DNA from 4 places in the Microbacterium sp. DT81.1 genome. Region 1 is predicted to be linked to each of the others. Evidence: predicted binding sites of a transcription regulator. Region 1 holds the regulator's gene; each other region holds the start of a gene.
The links. The regulator HrcA, encoded in region 1, represses chaperone genes, less so after heat shock. The targets are predictions, from matches to a motif close to TTNGCACTCGNNNNNNNCGAGTGCNAA.

Region 1 (4,868 bases):
CGCGATGATCTCGGCGGGTATCTCGCCGTTCAGGATGCGCGTGAAGATCGATGGGTCGCTCATGCGTCCAGTCTATCGACCGCCCGTCGACAACGACCCGGCATCACCAACGACTCAGCGTCATCAACGACTCGGCATCACCAACGGCCCAGCCGGGTCGCGGCCACGGCCAGGGCGGCGGGTCCCGCCGTCGAGGTGCGCAGGACGGTGTCGCCGAGGCGCACGAGCCGCGCGCCCGCGGAGCGGAGCAGGTCGAGCTCGGCGGGGGCGATCCCTCCCTCCGGGCCGACGATGAGCACGATGTCACGGTCGGCGGGAAGCGGGACGATCGAGAGCCGCTCGTCCGCCGTGGGCTCCAGCACCAGGACGTCCGCAGACCCGGCGCGCTCGGCCAGCAACGTCGTCGTCGCCACCGGCGCGACATCCGGAACCCACGCCCGGTGCGCCTGTTTGGCCGCCTCGCGCACAATGCCGGCCCAACGGGCGCGCCCCTTCTCGGCCTTCGCCGCATCCCATCTGGAGACGCTGCGCGAGGCCTGCCACGGCACGATCTCATCCACTCCCAGCTCCGCTGCGGCCTGCACGGCGAGCTCGTCGCGGTCGCCCTTGGCAAGTGCCTGCACCAGCACCAGACGAGGAGCTGCGGCCGGGACATCCGTGCGGGCGGTGATCCGCACCACGACCTCGCGGGGGGCCACCGACTCGCAGAGCCCCGTGAGCCACGCGCCCGCCCCGTCGCCGACCGTGACCTCCTCGCCCACGCGCACCCGGCGGACGGCGGCGGCGTGATGGGCCTCCGCTCCGGTCAGGGTCACAGCGTCACCGGCGCGGGCGCCCGACGCCGTCTCGAGCAGGAAGTGGAGGACCACCGGCGATCAGCCGCGGAAGCGATCGCGCAGCTTGGCGAACAGCCCCTGCTGGAACTCCGCCAGGTGCGGTGCCGGCGCCTTGGTCCTCTTGGCGAACTCCTCGATCAGCGCGCGCTCCTTCGCGTCGAGCCGCGTCGGGGTCACGACGTGCACCCCCACCCGCAGGTCGCCACGCGTGGTTCCCCGCAGCGGGGTGATTCCCCGTCCCTTGATGGTGAGGACGTCGCCGCCCTGCACACCGGGGCGGATCTCGAGCTCGACCGGCCCGTCGAGCCCGTCGATCCTCGTGGTGGTGCCGAGGATCGCGTCCGGCATCGAGACGTCCAGCGTCGCCAGAAGGTCATCGCCGTCGCGGCTGAAGACATCGTGCGGGGCCACGGTCACCTCGATGTACAGGTCCCCGTTGGGACCGCCGGCGGGGCCGACCTCGCCCGAACCGGGCAGCTGCAGGCGGAGGCCGGTCTCGACGCCGGCCGGGATGTCGATCGACACCGTGCGGCGGGAGCGGACGCGGCCCTGACCCTGGCAGGTGGGGCACGGGTACGGGATGGTCGTGCCGTAGCCCTGGCAGGAGCCGCAGGGCTGGTTGGTGACCACGTTGCCGAGCAGGCTGCGCATCTGGCGCTGGACGTGGCCGGTTCCGTGACAGATGTCGCACGTCACCGGCTGCGTTCCGGCCTGGCAGCAGGAGCCCTTGCACGTATCGCAGAGCACCGCCGTGTCGACCTCCAGGTCGCGGTGCGCGCCGAAGACGACGTCGCCGAGCTGCAGCGTGACCCGCACCAGCGCGTCCTGGCCGCGTTCCCGGCGCGACCTCGGCCGAACGCCCCGCGATCCACCGGCCGCGCCGAAGAACGTCTCGAAGATGTCGCCGAATCCGCCGAAGTTGCCCGCGCCGGCACCGCCGAACGGCGACTCCCCGCCGCCCATGTCGTAGCGACGGCGCTCGTCCGGGTTGCTCAGCACGTCGTAGGCGTGGGTCACCAGCTTGAACCGCTCGGATGCGTCCGCGCCGGGGTTGACGTCGGGATGCAGCTCCCGCGCGAGGCGCCGGTACGCCTTCTTGATGTCGTCGCTGCTGGCGTCTCGAGCGACGCCCAGCACTTCGTAGTGGTCAGCCACATTCGCCTTCCTGTGGGCGCGCTTCCCGCGCCCGTCGTCGGTGGAGCCGTCGCGTCAGCGACGATTCTCGTCTTCGTCCAGCAGGCGGCTGAGGTAGCGGGCGACAGCCCGCGCCGCGGCCAGGTTGCTGGGATAGTCCATGCGGGTGGGCCCCATCACACCGACGCGGGCGGTGCCGCCGCCGGCGTCGTAATCGCTCGTGACGACGGATGCCTCCGGAAGGCCGAAGGCCTCGTTCTCCCGACCGATGCTGGCCCCGAGCCCGTGCGCATCCGTCACCATCTCGCTCATCAGCCGAAGCAGGGTGACCTGCTCCTCGATGGCCTCGAGGATGGGGTGGATGCTGCCGTGGAAGTCCTGCTCGCGCCTGGCGAGGGTCGCTGCGCCGGCCATCACCAGCCGGTCCTGCCGGAACTCCTCGAGCTCTTCGGCGACGACATGGCCGATGGAGAGGAGGGCGTTGTCGATGCGGCTGGGCTCGGCGGTCGTGGTGGCCTTCAGCGCCTCGATGCGCTCGGCGCCCTCCCGCACCGGACGTCCGGTGATCAGCGCCGCGATGCGGCTTCGAAGCGCGCCGATGTCGGACTCGTCCAGCGGAGAGCCCACGAGCGCGATGCGCTGAGAGACGCGGCCGGTGTCGGTGACGAGGATGACGAGCACTCGCGATGGGGAAAGCTGCACGAGCTCTGTGTGTGTCACGGTGGCACGGGAGAACGACGGATACTGCACGATCGCGACCTGACCGGTGAGCTGGGTGAGCACCCGCACGGTGCGGGCCAGGACGTCGTCGAGATCCGTGGGCTCGCCGAGGAAGGTCGTGATGGCCGAGCGCTGGGCCGGCGTCAGCGGGCGCAGCTGGGCGAGGTGGTCGACGAAGACGCGGTAGCCCTTGTCGGTCGGGATGCGTCCGGACGAGGTGTGCGGCGCGGTGATCAGCTCTTCGTCCTCGAGCAGCGCCATGTCGTTGCGGATCGTGGCGGCACTGACGCCGAACGCATGCCGCTCGACGATCGACTTGCTGCCGACGGGTTCATGGGTGTCGACGTAGTCCTGCACGATGGCGCGGAGCACCTGGAGGCCGCGCTCTGTGACCATGTCCGCTCCTCCCTTGCGGGGCTTCGCCCCAAACCCCGGCTTGCTGACGCAGTTCTCTCTGGGGCTTCGCCCCACACCCGGCTTGCTGACGCAATTCTGTATGGGGCTCCGCCCCACACCCCTGGCTTGCTGACGCGCGCCCACTGGCACTCGTGTCGTCTGAGTGCCAATTCTAGCCGATCACCCGCCGCCGAGCCGGGCTAGGGGACGCGGTGTCCCGATGCCCGGAACAGCTCGTACCACTCGGCCCGCGTGAGCGGGATGTCCGATCCCTGCGCCGCACCGGCGACCCTCTCGGGACTCGTCGTTCCCAGCACGACCTGCATATCGGCGGGGTGCCGGGTGATCCATGCCGTGGCGATCGCGATCGGCGGCACGTCGTAGCGCGCGGCGAGCCGGTCGATCACGGTGTTGAGCTCGGGGTAGTCGGGCGATCCCAGGAAGACGCCGTTGAAGAAGCCGGCCTGGAACGGCGACCACGCCTGGATGGTGATGTCGTGCAGGCGGCAGTAGTCGACGATGCCGCCGCCGTCGAGCGTGATCGACTGCTGCTCGTCGGCCATGTTGGCGGCGACGCCCTGGGCCACGATCGGCGAGTGCGTGATCGAGAGCTGCAGCTGGTTGGCCACGAGAGGCTGGCGAACGTGCTTGCGCAGCAGATCGATCTGCCGCGGCGTGTGGTTGGACACCCCGAACGCGCGCACCTTTCCCGCCGCATGAAGTTCGTCGAACGCGCGGGCGACCTCCTCGGGCTCGACGAGCGCATCGGGGCGGTGCAGCAGCAGGACGTCGATCCGATCGGTGTCCAGGGCCTCGAGCGACCCGTTCACGGACTCCATCAGGTGCTCGTAGGAGAAATCGAAGTACGGCCCATCCCCCACGATACCGGCCTTGGTCTGGATCGTGATCTCGTCGCGCTGCGACGGCGTGAGGGCCATCGCCTCGGCGAACCGGCGCTCGCACCCGTGCAGATCCCCGCCGTACACGTCGGCGTGGTCGACGAAGTCGATGCCGGCATCCCGTGCCGTCCGCACGAGTTCCCGCACCTCGTCATCGGTCTTGTCGCCGATGCGCATCAGCCCGAGCACCACGTTCGGCGCCACGATGTCGGTTCCGGTCAGGGTGAACGTCTTCATCATTCCTCTTCCTCTTGGCTTCTCTGATTCACACGTCTGGCGCGGGTCACGGGGTGAGCGCCCGCACCACGGAGTCGGCCAGCAGCCGCCCGGGCAGGGTGAGCACCACGCGGCCGTGCACGGCCTCGCGCCCATCCACCAAGCCGTCCGCGACCAGTCCCGCGACCGCCCGACGACCTCGGCCGTCGAGGGCGTCGACCGGCAGGCCGTCCCGGATGCGGGATTCCAGCAGCACCCGCTCGAGCAGACGCGCCTCGGCGCCGGGTCGTTCGCGCCCGGCCGAGGGCGACTCCCCGCCCGCCAGGCGGAGGGCGTAGGCGGACGGATGCTTGACGTTCCACCATCGGGTTCCGGCGATGTGGCTGTGGGCGCCCGGTCCGAAGCCCCACCAATCGGATCCGCGCCAGTAGGCGAGATTGTGACGGGACCGCTGCGCGGGTGTGCGAGCCCAGTTGCTCACCTCGTACCACTCGAAGCCCGCTGCCCCCAGCATCCGGTCCGCCGTCTCGTACATATCCGCTTGAAGGTCATCGTCCGGAGCGGGCACCTCGCCGCGGCGGATCTGACGCGCGAGCTTCGTGCCGTCCTCGATGATCAGCGCATACGCCGAGATGTGGTCCGACTCGAGCGCGAGGGCCGCCTCGAG
Region 2 (4,868 bases), on a different contig from region 1:
CTTCGCGCTCCACGCGGGGCTGCGGATGCCGACATCCAGACCATCGCGCTCGCCGAGTCCGCCCGTGGCCGCGGCCAGGGTCGCCGACTGCTGCGCACGCTGATCGCAGAGGCGTCGGCGCGCGGCGCCCGCGACCTCTTCCTCGAGGTGCGCGCCGACAATCCGGTTGCCCAGGCGCTGTACGCATCCGAGGGCTTCACGGAGGTCGGGCGTCGCCCGCGCTACTACCAGCCCGACGACGTGGATGCGGTCGTGATGAAGCTCGATCTGCCGGCATGGGCCGCGGCGCGGGCCCCGCGTGCGAAGGAGACCATGCACCTGAACCGCGAACCCCTCGTCCTGGGCATCGAGACGAGCTGCGACGAGACCGGCATCGGCATCGTCCGAGGGCGCACGCTGCTCAGCAACACGATCGCGAGCAGCATGGACGAGCACGCGCGCTACGGCGGGGTCGTCCCGGAGGTCGCTGCACGCGCACACCTCGAGGCCCTGCAGCCGGCCATCGAGGCGGCGCTCGCCGAGGCGCGCGTGGCGCTGAGCGACCTCGATGCGGTCGCGGTCACCAGCGGGCCCGGTCTGGCCGGCGCGCTCATGGTCGGCATCGGGGCCGCGAAGGCTCTCGCGGTGGCGCTCGGCAAGCCGCTCTACGCCGTCAACCACCTCGTCGGGCACATCGCGGCCGACATCCTCGACGCCGAGGCGCCGCCCCTGGAGTACCCGACCGTCGCCCTCCTCGTCTCCGGAGGGCACACGTCGCTGCTCCTTGTCCGCGACCTGACCAGTGACGTCGAACTGCTGGGCGAGACCGTGGACGACGCCGCGGGCGAGGCGTTCGACAAGGTCGCGCGGCTGCTGGGGCTGCCCTACCCTGGTGGCCCCCAGATCGACCGGGCCGCGGCATCCGGAGACCCCGCCTCGATCCGCTTCCCCCGCGGCCTCTCACGTGCCTCGGACATGGACAAGCACCGGTATGACTTCTCGTTCTCCGGTCTGAAGACCGCGGTGGCACGCTGGGTCGAGCAGCAGCCGGAGGGTGCGGAGATTCCCGTCGCCGACGTCGCGGCCAGCTTCCGCGAGTCGGTCGTCGACGTGCTCGTCACCAAGGCCCTCGACGCGTGCGCCCGCTACGAGGTGCCCCGGCTGCTGCTCGGCGGCGGGGTCATCGCGAACAGGCGACTCCGCGACGTGGCGCTCGAGAGGGCGGATGCTGCGGGCGTGACGGTCCGCATTCCCCCTCTGTCGCTCTGCACCGACAACGGCGCGATGATCGCCGCCCTCGCGTCGGAGCTCATCATGGCCGGCCGCGCGCCCTCGAGCCTCGGCTTCGGCGCCGATTCCACCTTGCCCGTGACGCAGATCCAGGTCGACGAGGCGGTGCCGGCATGAGCGGCTCAGCCATGAACGGCAGTGGCACGAATTGGGGGGGTGAGCGGCCCGTTCCACAGGAGCCGCCCACGCCGGATGTCGATCTCGACCACGCCGCCCGACCGGAGGCACGCGTCCCCGGCGTGCCCTCCGCGTCGTTCTCCCGGCTGCCGACCGGCCCGGTGGATGCCGTCACCGCCTCGCACGACGAACCCGATCCCACCGCGCCGTTCCCGCAGTGGATGGTCACGCCGCCGATCGCTCCGCACCGCGGCCTCGGGGCCTGGGGGCTCGGATTCTCGCTGACCGGGCTGATCTCCTCGTTCTTCGTCGGATGGGGTTTCCCCATCTCCGTCGTCGGCATCGTGCTCGCGGCGCTCGCGCTCCGCCGACCCCTCGAGAGCCGCCCCGTTGCGACCTGGGCGCTGGTGCTCGGCATCCTGGGCCTCGTCTACAGCGCCGGCTGGATGCTGTGGGCGGCCGCGCAGCTGAGGCTCTTCAGCTGACGCCTCTCGCCGTCAGCGAGCCACTCGGTCGGCGAGCACCGTCAGCCGGCGGTCGCCGATACGGGTGAGGATGAGCGTCCCGCGCGCGGGCCCGCGCAGCGACAGGCGCTTCCGCAGCACGGCCGGATCGACATCCACGCCCCTCTTCTTGATCTCCAGGGTCCCGATCTCCCGCGAGCGGAGCGCCTTGCCGAGCGCCTTCAGATCATTCGGCAGCACCTCCCGCACCCGGAAGGTGGACACGAACGGGCTCGTCACGGCCGCATCTCCGGTCAGATAAGCGATACCGGGCGAGAGCATGCCCGCCTCGAGCGCCCGCCCGACCTCGCCGATGAGGCGGGCGCGGATGACGGAGCCGTCGGGTTCATGGATGTACTCCCCGAGCTCTCGCGCTTCGACGTCGGGCGCGTCATCCGCCGCGGTCAGCTCTGTGGCGCTGTCGCCCCGGATCACGAGCGCCGCTCGGCGGATACCGGGCCGCGCGAGGGATCCGAACCACAGCGCGAGCTCGACGACGGAGCCGTCGACGCTGACCCACTGCGCCTCCGCGTCGACCGGAATGCGGGACCGGTCGAAACCGGGTCCGAGCTTCATGCCGAGCGGCCGGCTCGCGGCCAGTCCGAACGCCCACTCCACAGGGGGCGAGTAGTCCTCGCTGCGCGTGAGCCGGGTCGTGTCGGTATGCCCCGCCGTCCGCCGCGCCGGGTCGAGCCACACCCCGTCCCACGCCTCCAGATCGACGTCCTCCGCCCTCGCGTGCCGCACCTCCGTCCCCGGCCGGAAGGGTGCGAGGTTGTAGGCGGCCATCGCGGCGGTGACCTCGTCGGCGTCGACGGCCAGCACGTCGATGCCGACGCCGCAGAATGCCAGGGCATCGCCCCCGATGCCGCTGCCGAGATCGGCGACCCTCGTGATGCCGGCGTCGCGGAAGCGGCGCGCGTGCATCGCCGCGACCGGCAGCCGGGTCGCCTGCTCCAGGCCGGCCGAGGTGAAGAGCATCCGGTCGGCGAAGTCCCCGAACTTGAGCCGGGCCCTCGCCCGCAGTCGCGCCTGGCCGACGACCGCCGACACGAGTTGGGGGGAATGCCCGGCCGCGCGCAGCCGCGACACCTCGTGCGCGACATCCGCCGTCGACCAGGCCTGATCCAGCAGGCGCAGCCCTTCGGGCGTGAGCAGCGCGGTGAGTTCGGCCATCTCCACACCCTCAGCCTACGGTCGTCTTTTCCGGCGATCGGGTCTCGACTGGCACTCGCGTTGCATGAGTGCCAGCGCTTGCCTAGACTGGCGTTAGCACTCTCGGGGTGAGGGTGCTAACAAGTCTTCCGTGTTCAGAAGCGTTAGAAAGAAGAGGTAGACCGTGTCGGTTTCCATCAAGCCGCTCGAAGACCGCATCGTCATCAAGCAGATCGAGGCAGAGCAGACCACCGCAAGTGGCCTGGTCATCCCCGACACCGCCAAGGAGAAGCCCCAGGAGGGCGAGGTCGTGGCCGTGGGCCCCGGCCGCATCGATGACAACGGCAACCGAGTTCCGCTGGACGTCGCCGTCGGCGACCGCGTGATCTACAGCAAGTACGGGGGCACCGAGGTCAAGTTCGGCGCCGATGAGTTCCTCGTGCTCTCGGCCCGTGACGTGCTGGCGGTCGTCGTCCGCTGATCACGCCCAGAGCGATGAAGGGCCCGGATGCTTCGGCATCTGGGCCCTTCTGCGTGTCCCGGCCGGGCGGCCAACGCGCGGGCGCATCGGACAGAACGCGGGGCCGAATGGCAGAGAACGGATGCCGGCCGGCATGCGGTTCGCGTCGCCCGCGTCGGCGCGCGGCATAGGCTGGACGAGTGTCAGCCGCCCGTCCCGACCCCGCCCGGGAGCGCATCCTCGGCGGCGTATACGCCTTCTGCGCGTATTTCCTCTGGGGCTTCCTGCCCCTGTACTTCCTGACGCTCAGCCCCACGGGCCCGTGGGAGATCGTTGCATGGCGCATCGTCTTCTCCCTGCTGTTCTGCATCGTGCTGATCGCGGTGCTGCGATCGTGGCGGCGATTCCGCGACATCGTCCGGCAGCGCCGCCTGCTGTTCTGGACCGCTGTCGCGGGCATGCTGATCTACGTCAACTGGCAGGTCTTCCTGATCGGCACGCTCACCGGCCATGTGCTCGAGACGAGCCTCGGCTACTTCATCAATCCCATCGTGACGGTGCTGCTCGGCGTGCTCGTGCTTCGAGAGCGCCTGCGGCTCACGCAGTGGATCGCGATCGGCGTCGCGGCGCTCGCCGTTCTCGTCATCGTGCTGGGATACGGCACCTTCCCCTGGATCTCCCTCAGCCTGGCGGTGTCGTTCGGGCTCTACGGGCTCGTCAAGAAGCAGATCGGACCCGCCGTCGACGCGGTGAGCGGCCTCACCCTGGAATCGTTCTGGCTCCTGCCGATCGCGATCGTCCAGCTGATCGTGGTCGGCGCCACGACAGGGATCACGCTCGGCGCGGCCGGCCCATGGCACGCGGTGCTGCTCTCGCTCGCCGGAGTGTTCACGGCCACGCCGCTGCTCTTCTTCGCCGCGGGTGCCCGCCGCGCGCCCCTCGTGCTGATCGGCCTGCTGCAGTTCGTGGCGCCCATCCTGCAGTTCGTGATCGGCGTGTGGCTGCTGGGTGAGCCGATGCCGCCCGAGCGGTGGGTCGGCTTCGGGCTGGTGTGGCTCGCGCTCACCGTGCTGACCGTGGATTCGGTCGTGTTCGCACGCCGGGCGCGGGGCGTCTCGGATGTGGCCGCGATCACTTGAGATGCGCCGGTGCGTTGCGGAAAAGTAACGATTCAGTCGCGTTACACATCGTTAACGAGACGCAACACTCGGGAGCCCGGCGCGAGGTTAGGGTAAACCTCATTGGGTCGGCGCCCGAGCCGCGCCCGCGTTCATTCACAGCAAGGAGCACTATGAGCGTCTTTTCCCGAGGCACTGCCTCACGCTCGCGCGTACGCGCGGCACTCGGCGGCATTGCGATCGCCG
Region 3 (4,868 bases), on a different contig from region 1:
TGCCAACGAGTTCGCCGTACGGCGTCACGGCGTTCCCCGCTCCGAGCCCGGCGTCCGCGAGGAACCGCCACCAGTACATCGCAACGGCGGGCAGGATGCCGGCGGCGCCGTTGGTCGGCGCCGTGACGACCCGCCCGCCGGCAGCGTTCTCCTCGTTGACGGCGAGCGCGAACGCGCCGAGCCACTCACCGGGAAGCTCCCGGTGGCCGCCCGCCTCGGCCGCCTCGAGCTGCTCCCGGATCGCCGACGCCCGCCGCTTGACCTCGAGCAGGCCGGGAAGCACGCCGTCGTGGTGCAGGCCGGCCTCGACGCAGGCCGCCATGGCGTCCCAGATCGCATCGAGCCCCGCGGCCACCTCGTCCTCTGAGCGCAGCGACTGCTCGTTGCGCCTCGCCAGCTCCGCGATCGTCAGGCCGTGCTCGTCGCACAGCGCGATCAGGGACTCGGCGTCGGCGTACGAGTAGGGATAGGCGTGCGGGGTGACCTGCGCCTCCTCGCCATCTCGGCGGATGAACCCGCCGCCGACGGAGTAATACGTCTCGGTGAGAAGCGGCGTCCCCTCGACGGGCTCGGGGACCGTGGAGTAGATCGTTCGGCCCGTCGTGCGGATCGCCGAGCGCGAATCGGTCGCCGAGCCACCACCGGTCGCCGAGCCAGCACCGGTCGCCGAGCCAGCACCGGTCGCCGAGCTTGTCGAGGCGTCGTGGTCCGACGCTTCGACAGGCTCAGCGGCCGAGCCAGGCTCAGCGACCGAGGCGCGGTCCGACGCTTCGACAGGCTCAGCGACCGAGCCAGGCTCAGCGACCGAGGCGCGGTCCGACGCTTCGACAGGCTCAGCGACCGAACCAGGGTCAGCGACCGAGCCAGGCTCAGCGACCGGGCCAGGCTCAGCGACCGGGGAATGCTCGGCGGCCCACGCGTACAGCGTCATCGCGTTCGGGTGGCCGGGCAGCCGCGACCGCGGCTCGAACGCGATGTCGGCCTTGACGAACGGGACGGGGTGGTTCCCGTCGAGCGCCAGCGCGCCGCCATCGGGCCAGTCGCGCCACGCCGAGCGCACGGCATCCGGATCTGCCGTCTCGGGAGCCAGCCCCTGCAGGCCGCCGACGATCGCATCCGGTGTGCCGTGCCCGATTCCCGTCGCGCCGAGTGAGCCGTACAGCACGCAGGTCACCCGGCCGACCTCCGAAAGCCGGCCGGAGGCGCGCAGTCGTGCGGCGAAGTCCTGCGCGGCGCGCATGGGGCCGACCGTGTGCGAGCTCGAGGGTCCCACGCCGATGGAGAACAACTCGAACGCCGAGACGTACGCTGTCACCCCCTCAGCGTACGCCCGGCGTTCGGGCCCTCTTGTGCTCAGCCGGCGGATTCCACCGTCTCGAACGCCGCTTCGTGAAGCTGTTCGAGGGCCGGAGCGCCGTCGAGGAACTCCCAGGCGTGGACGCTGCTCTCGAGCGCGAACGCGAGGCCCACGGCATAGCCGAACACGAACTCCGGAGCGGACCGATGATCTCCTCCCAGATCGCCGGATTCCTCCTCGCGATGATCGCGATCAGGCTCCTGTGAATGGCCATGGGCGTCCTCCTTCTTCGACCGCCGGCGCAGGCCGCGGCTGACCCGCACGGTGCGGCTTACCCGAAAGTGCGCGATGGGAAGCGCCCCGATACGCCGAAACGCCCCGAGGCGGTCTGCCTCGGGGCGGTTCGTTCGGCGCTGCGCCGGTGTTTCGCGGTCTGCGCCGCTGTCGCTCGGTGATGCGCCGGTGCTGTTCGGCGATGCACCTGGGTTGACGGGCGTTGCGCGCCGTGTGCTGCTACTGCTCGACCGACTGCTGAGCGTCGGTGCTCTCGCGAGCCTGGAGGACCTGCTGGTCACCCTCCGTCGCCACTTCGATCTTGCGCGGCTTGGCCTTCTCGCTGACGGGGATGGTCACGCTCAGCACACCGTTGCTGTAGCTGGCCGCGATGTGCTCCGTGTCGACGCCCTGACCGAGGTTGAGCTGACGCAGGAAGCTCGCAGCCTCACGCTCGCGGGTGATCCACTTGACTCCTTCTCCGCCGGTGAGCGTCCGCTCCGCGCGGATCGTGAGCAGCTGGCCGTCGACGTCGATGTCGACCGAACCGGGGTCGATGCCCGGCAGGTCGGCGGTCAGCACGTAGTGGTCACCGTCGCGGTACAGGTCCATCGGCATCAACCGTGGGCCGCGTCGGCCTTCGAAGAACGTCGACGCGAGGCGGTCGAGGTCACGGAACGGGTCGTAGGTTGCCATGATGTCGTCTCCTTCTGTCGTGCGTCCGGAACTTTCCGGACTGTGTTCTGGGAGTTGAGCCCTATCGGCTCAACTACGTTCAGATTAGCACTCGGACACCGAGAGTGCCAAGTCTGATCTCTGTTCGCCTCGAGCGAACACGAGACCCGAAATCCCCCGAAAAACGCAGGCCCTCACGGCGTCGCTCGTCGCAAGGTGCGGGTACACCCGGTGTACTCCCGCACTCAGCGACGAGCGAGCTCAGCACGGAGTGCCCGAGACCGGCGGCGGCGAGCGGAGGAGTGCCAAGTCAGGCGGGCTGGAACGCGATCAGGCCGACCATGTTGCCCTCCGAGTCGCGGATGAAGGCCTGCCACTCCTCGTGCCCGGCGGGACCGAGTGTGTCGTTCTCGTGCCGGAAGATGACGTGCGGCCGGGACACGACATCCGCGATGCCGTCGAGGCGCTCCAGCGTCTCATGCACGTTGTGCACATGCAGATACAGAAGCGATGCCGGGGCCTCGGCATCCAGCAGCAGCCGCACACCGTCGAGATCGAAGAAGAGCAGCCCCGGAGGGTCGAACCGGGCCACTGGATCGGTGTTGAGCAGCACCGTGTAGAAGTCCGACGCGCGGTCGAGGTCGGAGGCGTGCAACGCCACTTGAACGAGTCTCATGCGGGAAGTCTCCCAGGCGCACCGGCCGCGCTCCAGTCCTCGCGGGCGCCCGTTGCGGCACCTAGGGTGAGAGCACACGTCGCCACTTCACGAGGAGCGCAATGCCGAGACTCACCGCCGAGTGGACCGACGACATCGACGCGGTCCGCGCGCTCGCGACACTGGGCGCCGGCGAGATCGACGCCTCCTTCACCCGGCGGTTCTACGAGCACTTCCCCACCCTCCATCCGCTGTTCCTCGAGCTCTACGGCGAGCGCGACGACAGCCTCGATCAGCTCGCGGCGGTGATCGCCGAAGCCGCGGCATCCTGGAAGGTGCGCTCCCCTGACCTGAAGGCCCGCGATGAGCAGAGCGAGGCCGACCCCGGCTGGTTCCTCTCGAACCGCATGCTCGGCGGCGTCTGCTACGTCGACCGCTTCGCGGGTTCGCTCGCCGGCATCCGGGACAGCATCCCCTACTTCCAGGAGCTGGGGCTCACCTACCTGCACCTGATGCCGCTCTTCGAGAGCCCGGAGGGAAACTCCGACGGAGGGTATGCCGTGTCGAGCTACCGGCGCGTGAATCCGAGGCTCGGCACGATGGAAGAGCTGGCCGCGCTGTCCGCCGAGCTGCGCGACGCCGGAATCTCACTCGTCGTCGATTTCATCTTCAACCACACGAGCAACGAGCACGAGTGGGCTCGCAAGGCGGTGGCCGGGGAGCGGGGATTCGAGGACTTCTACCTCGTCTTCCCCGATCGCACGATGCCCGACGCCTACGAGAAGACGGTGCGGGAGATCTTCCCCGACGACCACCCCGGCTCCTTCGTGCAGCTGAAGGACGGCAGGTGGATCTGGGCGACGTTCTACCACTTCCAGTGGGACCTGAACTACGCGAATCCCGCGGTGTTCCGCGCGATGGCGGGCGAGATGCTGTTCCTCGCGAACCAGGGCGTGGAAGTGCTGCGCATGGATGCCGTGGCCTTCATCTGGAAGCGTCTGGGAACCCCGTCGGAGTCGCTCCCCGAGGCACACCTGCTGCTGCGCGCCTTCAACGCGGTGCTCCGGATGGCGGCCCCGTCGCTGCTCTTCAAGTCCGAGGCGATCGTGCACCCGGACGAGGTGATCCAGTACATCTCGCTCGAGGAGTGCCAGCTCTCCTACAACCCGCTGCAGATGGCCCTCACCTGGGAGGCCCTCGCCACCCGTGACCCGCGGCTTCTGCAGCAGTCGCTCGAGCGGCGGCACGCGCTCCCGCCCGGCACCGCCTGGGTCAACTACGTCCGCAGCCACGACGACATCGGCTGGACGTTCGCCGACGAGGATGCCGCCGAGTTGGGCATCGACGGCTACCCGCACCGGCGGTTCCTGAACGACTTCTACGTCGGCAGGTTCCCCGGCACCTTCGCGCGCGGCGTGCCCTTCCAGGAGAACGCGAAGACGGGTGACGCGCGGGTCACCGGCACCACGGCGTCGCTGGCCGGCGTCGAGGCGGGGGATGCCGGCGGGGTCGACCGCATCCTGCTCGCCCACTCGATCGCTCTCTCGACCGGCGGGATCCCGCTGCTGTACCTCGGAGACGAAGTCGCGCAGCTGAACGACTACTCCTACGCCGACGACCCGGACCGATCCGGCGACAGCCGCTGGGTGCATCGCCCGGCCCGGCCCGCCGAACGCTACGCGCAGCGGCAGGATCCGACAACGGATGCCGGACGCGTCTTCGCCGGGCTCACGGCACTGATCCGCACGAGGAAGGCGACGCCCGAGTTCGCCGGAGGCGAGTTGATCGGGTTCGACGCGAAGAATCCGGCGGTGCTCGGCTACCAGCGGCCGGGGGCCGATGCCGTGATCCTCGTGCTCGCCAACGTGAGCGACGACGACGCCTATCTCGACCCGATCATCTTCGGCGGCTTCACGGCCGCGGCGCGCGAGATCGTGCAGAAGCGCGACCTCGAGCTGAACCACGGCC
Region 4 (4,868 bases), on a different contig from region 1:
ATGGTGCCGTCGGCGACCTCGCCGGAGAGACGCAGCGTCTTGGGACCCTCACCCGCCGCGTAGACGGCCGGCGGCGACGTGGGCGGCCAGTCCAGACGCACGTCGTCGAGTCGCACGTAGCGGCCCTGGGTCGACAGCGTCTCACCCCGGAGGAGCGCACGCAGCGCGGGCGCGTACTCGCGCATCAGCGTCAGCGGCGATGCCACCCGGGCGCCGACCTGCCCCATCCACGACAGCACGCCGTGCCCGACACCCGGCAGCAGGCGGCCGGGGAACATCCGCTCGATCGTCGCGATCTCCATCGCGGTGATCGCGACATTGCGCAGCGGCATCGGGGCGATGCCGATCCCGACCTGGAGCCGCTCCGTCCAGGCGAGGGCCGCAGCGGCGCTCGAGAACCCGGCTTCGCGGAAGCAGTCTTCCCACAGCCACAGCTCGGACACGCCGGCGTCCTCGGCCGCCTCCACAGCGGCGCGCAGGTCTTCCGGGGGCAGGTCGGGAATGAAGATGGCGCCGATGCGGCGCTGTCCGGATGTCATCGGCTCAGGATGGCACAGGGAGCCGACACGTGCGGAGGGATCCGACACGTGCAGAGGGAGCCGACACGTGCGTCGTTCCGCGTCGGCCGGCGAACTTCCGCTCGCGCTCGGAGCATCTGAGACGATGTGGGCTCGAGGTGACGGGGACGAGGGAGGTGGCGGGTACGTCAGGGCCCCGTAGACGGTGCCGTTCCCGGCGAGCCGGACGCCGAATCCGGCGCGGGGCCCGCTCCGTAGCCGACTTCGCCGAGCGGTGCCGTGTCACCCGGTTGCGCGCCCTGTTCCGCGCGCTGCTGCGCACCCTGTGAGGCCTGGCCCTCTTGCGGAGATTCGGTGCTGATCGGGACACGCCGCGGAGACGGCGCCTCCACGAAGGGCACCGTCACCCTGAGCACGCCCTCGCGGAAGTCGGCGGAGATGGCCTGCTCGTCCGCGCGCTCGGGCAGCACGATGCGCCGGTAGAAGCTCATGCTGCTCTCGCGCACCAGATAGCGCTTCTCGGCTTCTTCGTCGCGCTCGCGCCGCTCGGCCCGGATCACCAGCGCGGCTTCGTCGACGCTGATGTCGATGTCGTCGAGGGCGAAATTGGGCAGGTGCGCCTCGACCACCATCCGCTGATCGCCCTCGGTGTAGACATCGGTCGTGGGCACGACCGCGCCCCGAAGCGGTGACAGGAAATCCTCGCCGAAGAACGAGCGCTGGAGCGCCTTGAGTTCGGAGAAGGGGTTGTACTTCACGGTTCCACGGGCCATTTCAATCCTCCTTTTCGGGATGTGGTGGCAGCACGCTACGAACCGTCGCCGAGCGGCGAGAGGGGGTTGCGCTCGGCCACGTCAAGTGCTTCGCGACGAAACCCCGTTCTCTCGCCCGGGCGCCCTCAGCGATCGGTCTTCTTCGCGTTCCAGTCGGTGAGGTTGTACACGGTGATCAGTGCAGCGCCGAGACCCAGCCAGTACCAGCGCCCGCGCTTGTCGCGCACCACGCCCGCGGCCAGCGGGGCCAGCAGGTACAGCGGCACACTGCTCTTGTCGATCGTGCCGTGCACCTTGAAGGGCACGACCTTCTGCACGGCCAGTGGCTGGGTCGTGACCGAGTTGAGTGCGCCCTGGATGACGCCGAAGGCGGCGAACACGCCGATCAGCGACGGGCGCAGCTTGAGCAGACCCGGCAGCACGAGGTTACCGGCGGCGAGACCGTAGTCGATGATGCCGTGCATGCGGGGCGTGATGGGCTTGCCAGGAGTTGATGTCCTCTTGTTCATGCCGACACTGAACACGTCCGTCCGCACGTTCCGCAGGGGCTTGCGCACGGCGTGTGCACTCGGTATCGGCGGGTCGCCCCCGTCCCGCCTGTTCAAGGGGCACCTATCGTGGAAGCGTGGAGGCTCACGACGTCGTCGTTCTCGGTGCGGGGCTGGCGGGCCTGCGGTGCGCCGCGCGAGTCGCGCAGGCCGGCCACGATGTCGTCGTACTGGAGGCGGAGGAGGTCGTCGGCGGACGTCAGCGTACGGACGCCGTCGATGGCTTTCTCCTCGACCGCGGCTTCCAACTGCTGAACCCGGCCTACCCGGCCGTCAAACGGTGGGTGGATGTCGACGAGCTGCGACTGCGGTCGTTCCCCGTCGGCGTCGCGGTCCGGCGCGAGAAGGGCCTCGTCGAACTGAGCGATCCCCTTCGTCGCCCGTCCGGTCTGCCGGCCACGGTTCGAAGCGGCCTGCTCGGGCCGATGGATGCCGCCGCGCTCGCCCGCTGGGTCCTGCCCGTGCTCCTCTCGCCTCGGGCGGTGATCAGGGGGGCGGATCGCACACTGCGCGAAGGCTGGGACCGCGTCGGCCTTCGAGGACCTCTCCGGAGGGAGGTGCTGGAGCCGTTCCTCGCCGGAGTGCTGGCCGAGGATCGTGGAGAGACCTCCGACAGTTTCACCCGCCTCCTGATCCGGATGTTCGTGTTGGGCGCTCCGGGGGTGCCGGAGCAGGGAATCGCCGCCGTGCCGGCGCAGCTCGCCCGGACGGCTGCCATGGCGGGAGCCGACATCCGACTCGGGATGCGGGCAGGAGGTGTGGGGAGACGAGACGGCATCGCGCATATCGACGTCGAGGGTGCGGATGCGATCGCCGCGCGCGCCGTGGTGGTCGCCGTCGGCCCCGACCGGGTCGCGGACCTGACGGAGCTTCCGCGTCCCACGACCAGAGGGCTCCAGACGTGGTGGTTCGCAGCCGACGCCGCGCCCACGGCATCCGGCATGCTCGCCGTCGACGGCCGCCGAGCGGGTCCCGTGGTCAACGCCGTTGTGATGTCGCACACCGCACCCTCATACGCCCCGGCCGGGAGGCACCTCATCTCCGCGACCTGCCTGCTGTCCTCGCGAGCCCGCACCGATCCGGGCTCCGCTCCGCAGGAAGCCGACGTGCGTCGTCACATCGGCGAACTGTGGGGCACCGCGGCCGACGACTGGCAGCTGCTCCGCCGCGACGACATTCACGACGCCCTGCCCGCCCAACCGCCGCCGCTTCAAACCATCAGCCCCACGCGGCAGGGCGATGGCGTCTATGTCGCGGGCGATCACCGCGATACCCCCTCCATCCAGGGAGCGCTGGTGTCAGGTGAACGCGCGGCTCGGGCGGTGCTCGCCGACCTCGCCTCGCGGGGCGCGTGACAATCGACCGCGCCCATGACCGCGCCGGCTTGTGTCGGGCCGAGCGAGCGAATCCGTCAGTCCGCGTGCACGAGTTCGCAGTCCGCCCCCGGCGCCAGGATGGTCTCATGGCCGTCGTCGTACCGCACGACGAGCAGCGGGCTCTCCTTGCTCCCGCGCACGTCGATGACCTCGCCCTCGCGCTCGGCGGCGCCGACGGTGCGTCCGTGTATGCGGACTCGGTCCCCCACAGTGGCTTGCATGGCGAACACCTCCGCACCCAGAATATCGCGCCGATATCGACCGCACGAGGGGTGATCTCGACGCCACGACGGCCGTAGGCGCGCTGGAGCGCCGACACCTCCGTGAGGCCGACCACAACGGGGACGAGACGCCGTCAGTCGGTCGTGATGGCGGCGATCGCGCTCACCTCGATCAGCGCCCCCGGGACGCCGAGGCCCGCTACGCGCGCGGCGGTCACCAGCGGCGGGGCGCCTTCGCGTGCCAGTCGCGGTGCGATGGCGCCGTACGCGGCGCCGAGGTCGGCGCTCGTGTCGATCAGCACCGTCCACGAGAAGACGTCGGCGAGGGAGGCTCCGGCGGCTTCGAGCGCCGCTCTGGCGTTTTCCACCGCACGGACCGATTGCTCGGCGATGTCGTCGGAGACGAGCGATCCGGTGTCATCGACACCGTTCTGGCCACCCACGTAGATCATGGTCGCGTGCGGCGGCACGATGGCCACGTGGCTGAACGCAGGACTGGAGACGAGACCCGCCGGAGAGAGAAGTGAGATATCCATGCGGGCGATGATCGCAGTCGTCACCGACACCGGCCGTGGCGGTGCCGATTGACGCACCTGGCCCGACTTGGGAAGCTGACAGGGCGACGACGCGAGGCTGGGGTGATTCCTGTGGTGATATCGGCACGTGCAACCGAGGCGAAGGCGGCGGTGGACAAGGTCACCGCGTTCTTCGGACGGATCCAGGGGCTCGCGGACGATGACGACGCCCTGGATTTCACCTTCGGCAATCCCCACGAGCTGGCTCTACCAGGGCTCTCGGACGCGATGCGTGCCCAGGTCGATCCCCGGTCGGTGGACTGGTTCGCCTACAAGAGCAGCGAGCGCAGCGCGCAGGAGGTCGTCGCTGCGGGTCTGCGCGACGAGCTCGGGCTGGCCTTCGAACCTGAGGACATCGCGATGACCCAGGGCGCGTTCGGGGCGATCTCGCTCGCCTTCGCCCTGTTCGCAGACGCGGGCGACGAGGTCGTGATCCCCGTCCCCGGCTGGTTCTGCTACGAGCCGATGCTGCGTGCCGCGAACCTCATCCCCGTGCGGGCGGCACTGGACCCGGTGAGCTTCGACCTCGATATCGACGCGATCGCCCGGGCGATCACTCCGCGCACGAGCATCGTGGTCGTCAACTCACCGGCCAATCCCACCGGTCGCGTCTATCCGAGGTCGGCATGGGAGGCGCTTGCCGAGGTGCTGGAAGAGGCGTCCCGCACCCATGGACGCCGGATATGGCTCCTCTCCGACGAGCCGTACCGGCGGATCCGCTTCGACGGCGTGGATTTCGCCTCGCCGGCTGCGTCGTATCCGTGGACGGTCATCGACTACAGCTACGGGAAGGTGCTCCTGGCTCCGGGTCAGCGGCTCGGCTACCTCGCACTCTCCCCACTCATTCCCACCGAGGC

Region 2: groES (co-chaperone GroES) is a predicted target of HrcA. The motif match lies at 3,114-3,140, and genes of this name have one in related genera.
Region 3: ACLQ2Q_RS06970 (Hsp20/alpha crystallin family protein) is a predicted target of HrcA. The motif match lies at 2,351-2,377, and genes of this name have one in related genera.
Region 4: ACLQ2Q_RS09150 (Hsp20/alpha crystallin family protein) is a predicted target of HrcA. The motif match lies at 1,357-1,383, and genes of this name have one in related genera.

Annotation. Positions count from the first base shown of each region.
Region 1 is NZ_JBNCMA010000001.1:1,053,742-1,058,609, forward strand. It holds gene ACLQ2Q_RS04975 (HIT domain-containing protein) at 1-63, opposite strand, end outside; gene ACLQ2Q_RS04980 (16S rRNA (uracil(1498)-N(3))-methyltransferase) at 138-869, opposite strand; gene dnaJ (molecular chaperone DnaJ) at 876-1,991, opposite strand; gene hrcA (heat-inducible transcriptional repressor HrcA) at 2,046-3,086, opposite strand; gene ACLQ2Q_RS04995 (aldo/keto reductase) at 3,287-4,222, opposite strand; gene hemW (radical SAM family heme chaperone HemW) at 4,269-4,868, opposite strand, start outside.
Region 2 is NZ_JBNCMA010000008.1:215,568-220,435, forward strand. It holds partial or broken gene rimI (ribosomal protein S18-alanine N-acetyltransferase) at 1-246, shown strand, start outside; gene tsaD (tRNA (adenosine(37)-N6)-threonylcarbamoyltransferase complex transferase subunit TsaD) at 313-1,386, shown strand; gene ACLQ2Q_RS20200 (hypothetical protein) at 1,383-1,871, shown strand; gene ACLQ2Q_RS20205 (class I SAM-dependent methyltransferase) at 1,884-3,071, opposite strand; gene groES (co-chaperone GroES) at 3,229-3,525, shown strand; gene rarD (EamA family transporter RarD) at 3,705-4,643, shown strand; gene ACLQ2Q_RS20220 (ABC transporter substrate-binding protein) at 4,796-4,868, shown strand, end outside.
Region 3 is NZ_JBNCMA010000002.1:384,505-389,372, reverse strand. It holds gene ACLQ2Q_RS06980 (L-serine ammonia-lyase, iron-sulfur-dependent, subunit alpha) at 1-1,315, opposite strand, end outside; gene ACLQ2Q_RS06975 (hypothetical protein) at 1,390-1,563, shown strand; gene ACLQ2Q_RS06970 (Hsp20/alpha crystallin family protein) at 1,811-2,266, opposite strand; gene ACLQ2Q_RS06965 (VOC family protein) at 2,556-2,921, opposite strand; gene ACLQ2Q_RS06960 (amylosucrase) at 3,023-4,868, shown strand, end outside.
Region 4 is NZ_JBNCMA010000003.1:135,529-140,396, reverse strand. It holds gene ACLQ2Q_RS09155 (LLM class flavin-dependent oxidoreductase) at 1-539, opposite strand, end outside; gene ACLQ2Q_RS09150 (Hsp20/alpha crystallin family protein) at 707-1,291, opposite strand; gene ACLQ2Q_RS09145 (hypothetical protein) at 1,417-1,800, opposite strand; gene ACLQ2Q_RS09140 (FAD-dependent oxidoreductase) at 1,917-3,194, shown strand; gene ACLQ2Q_RS09135 (DUF1918 domain-containing protein) at 3,251-3,436, opposite strand; gene ACLQ2Q_RS09130 (RidA family protein) at 3,571-3,972, opposite strand; gene ACLQ2Q_RS09125 (aminotransferase class I/II-fold pyridoxal phosphate-dependent enzyme) at 4,123-4,868, shown strand, end outside.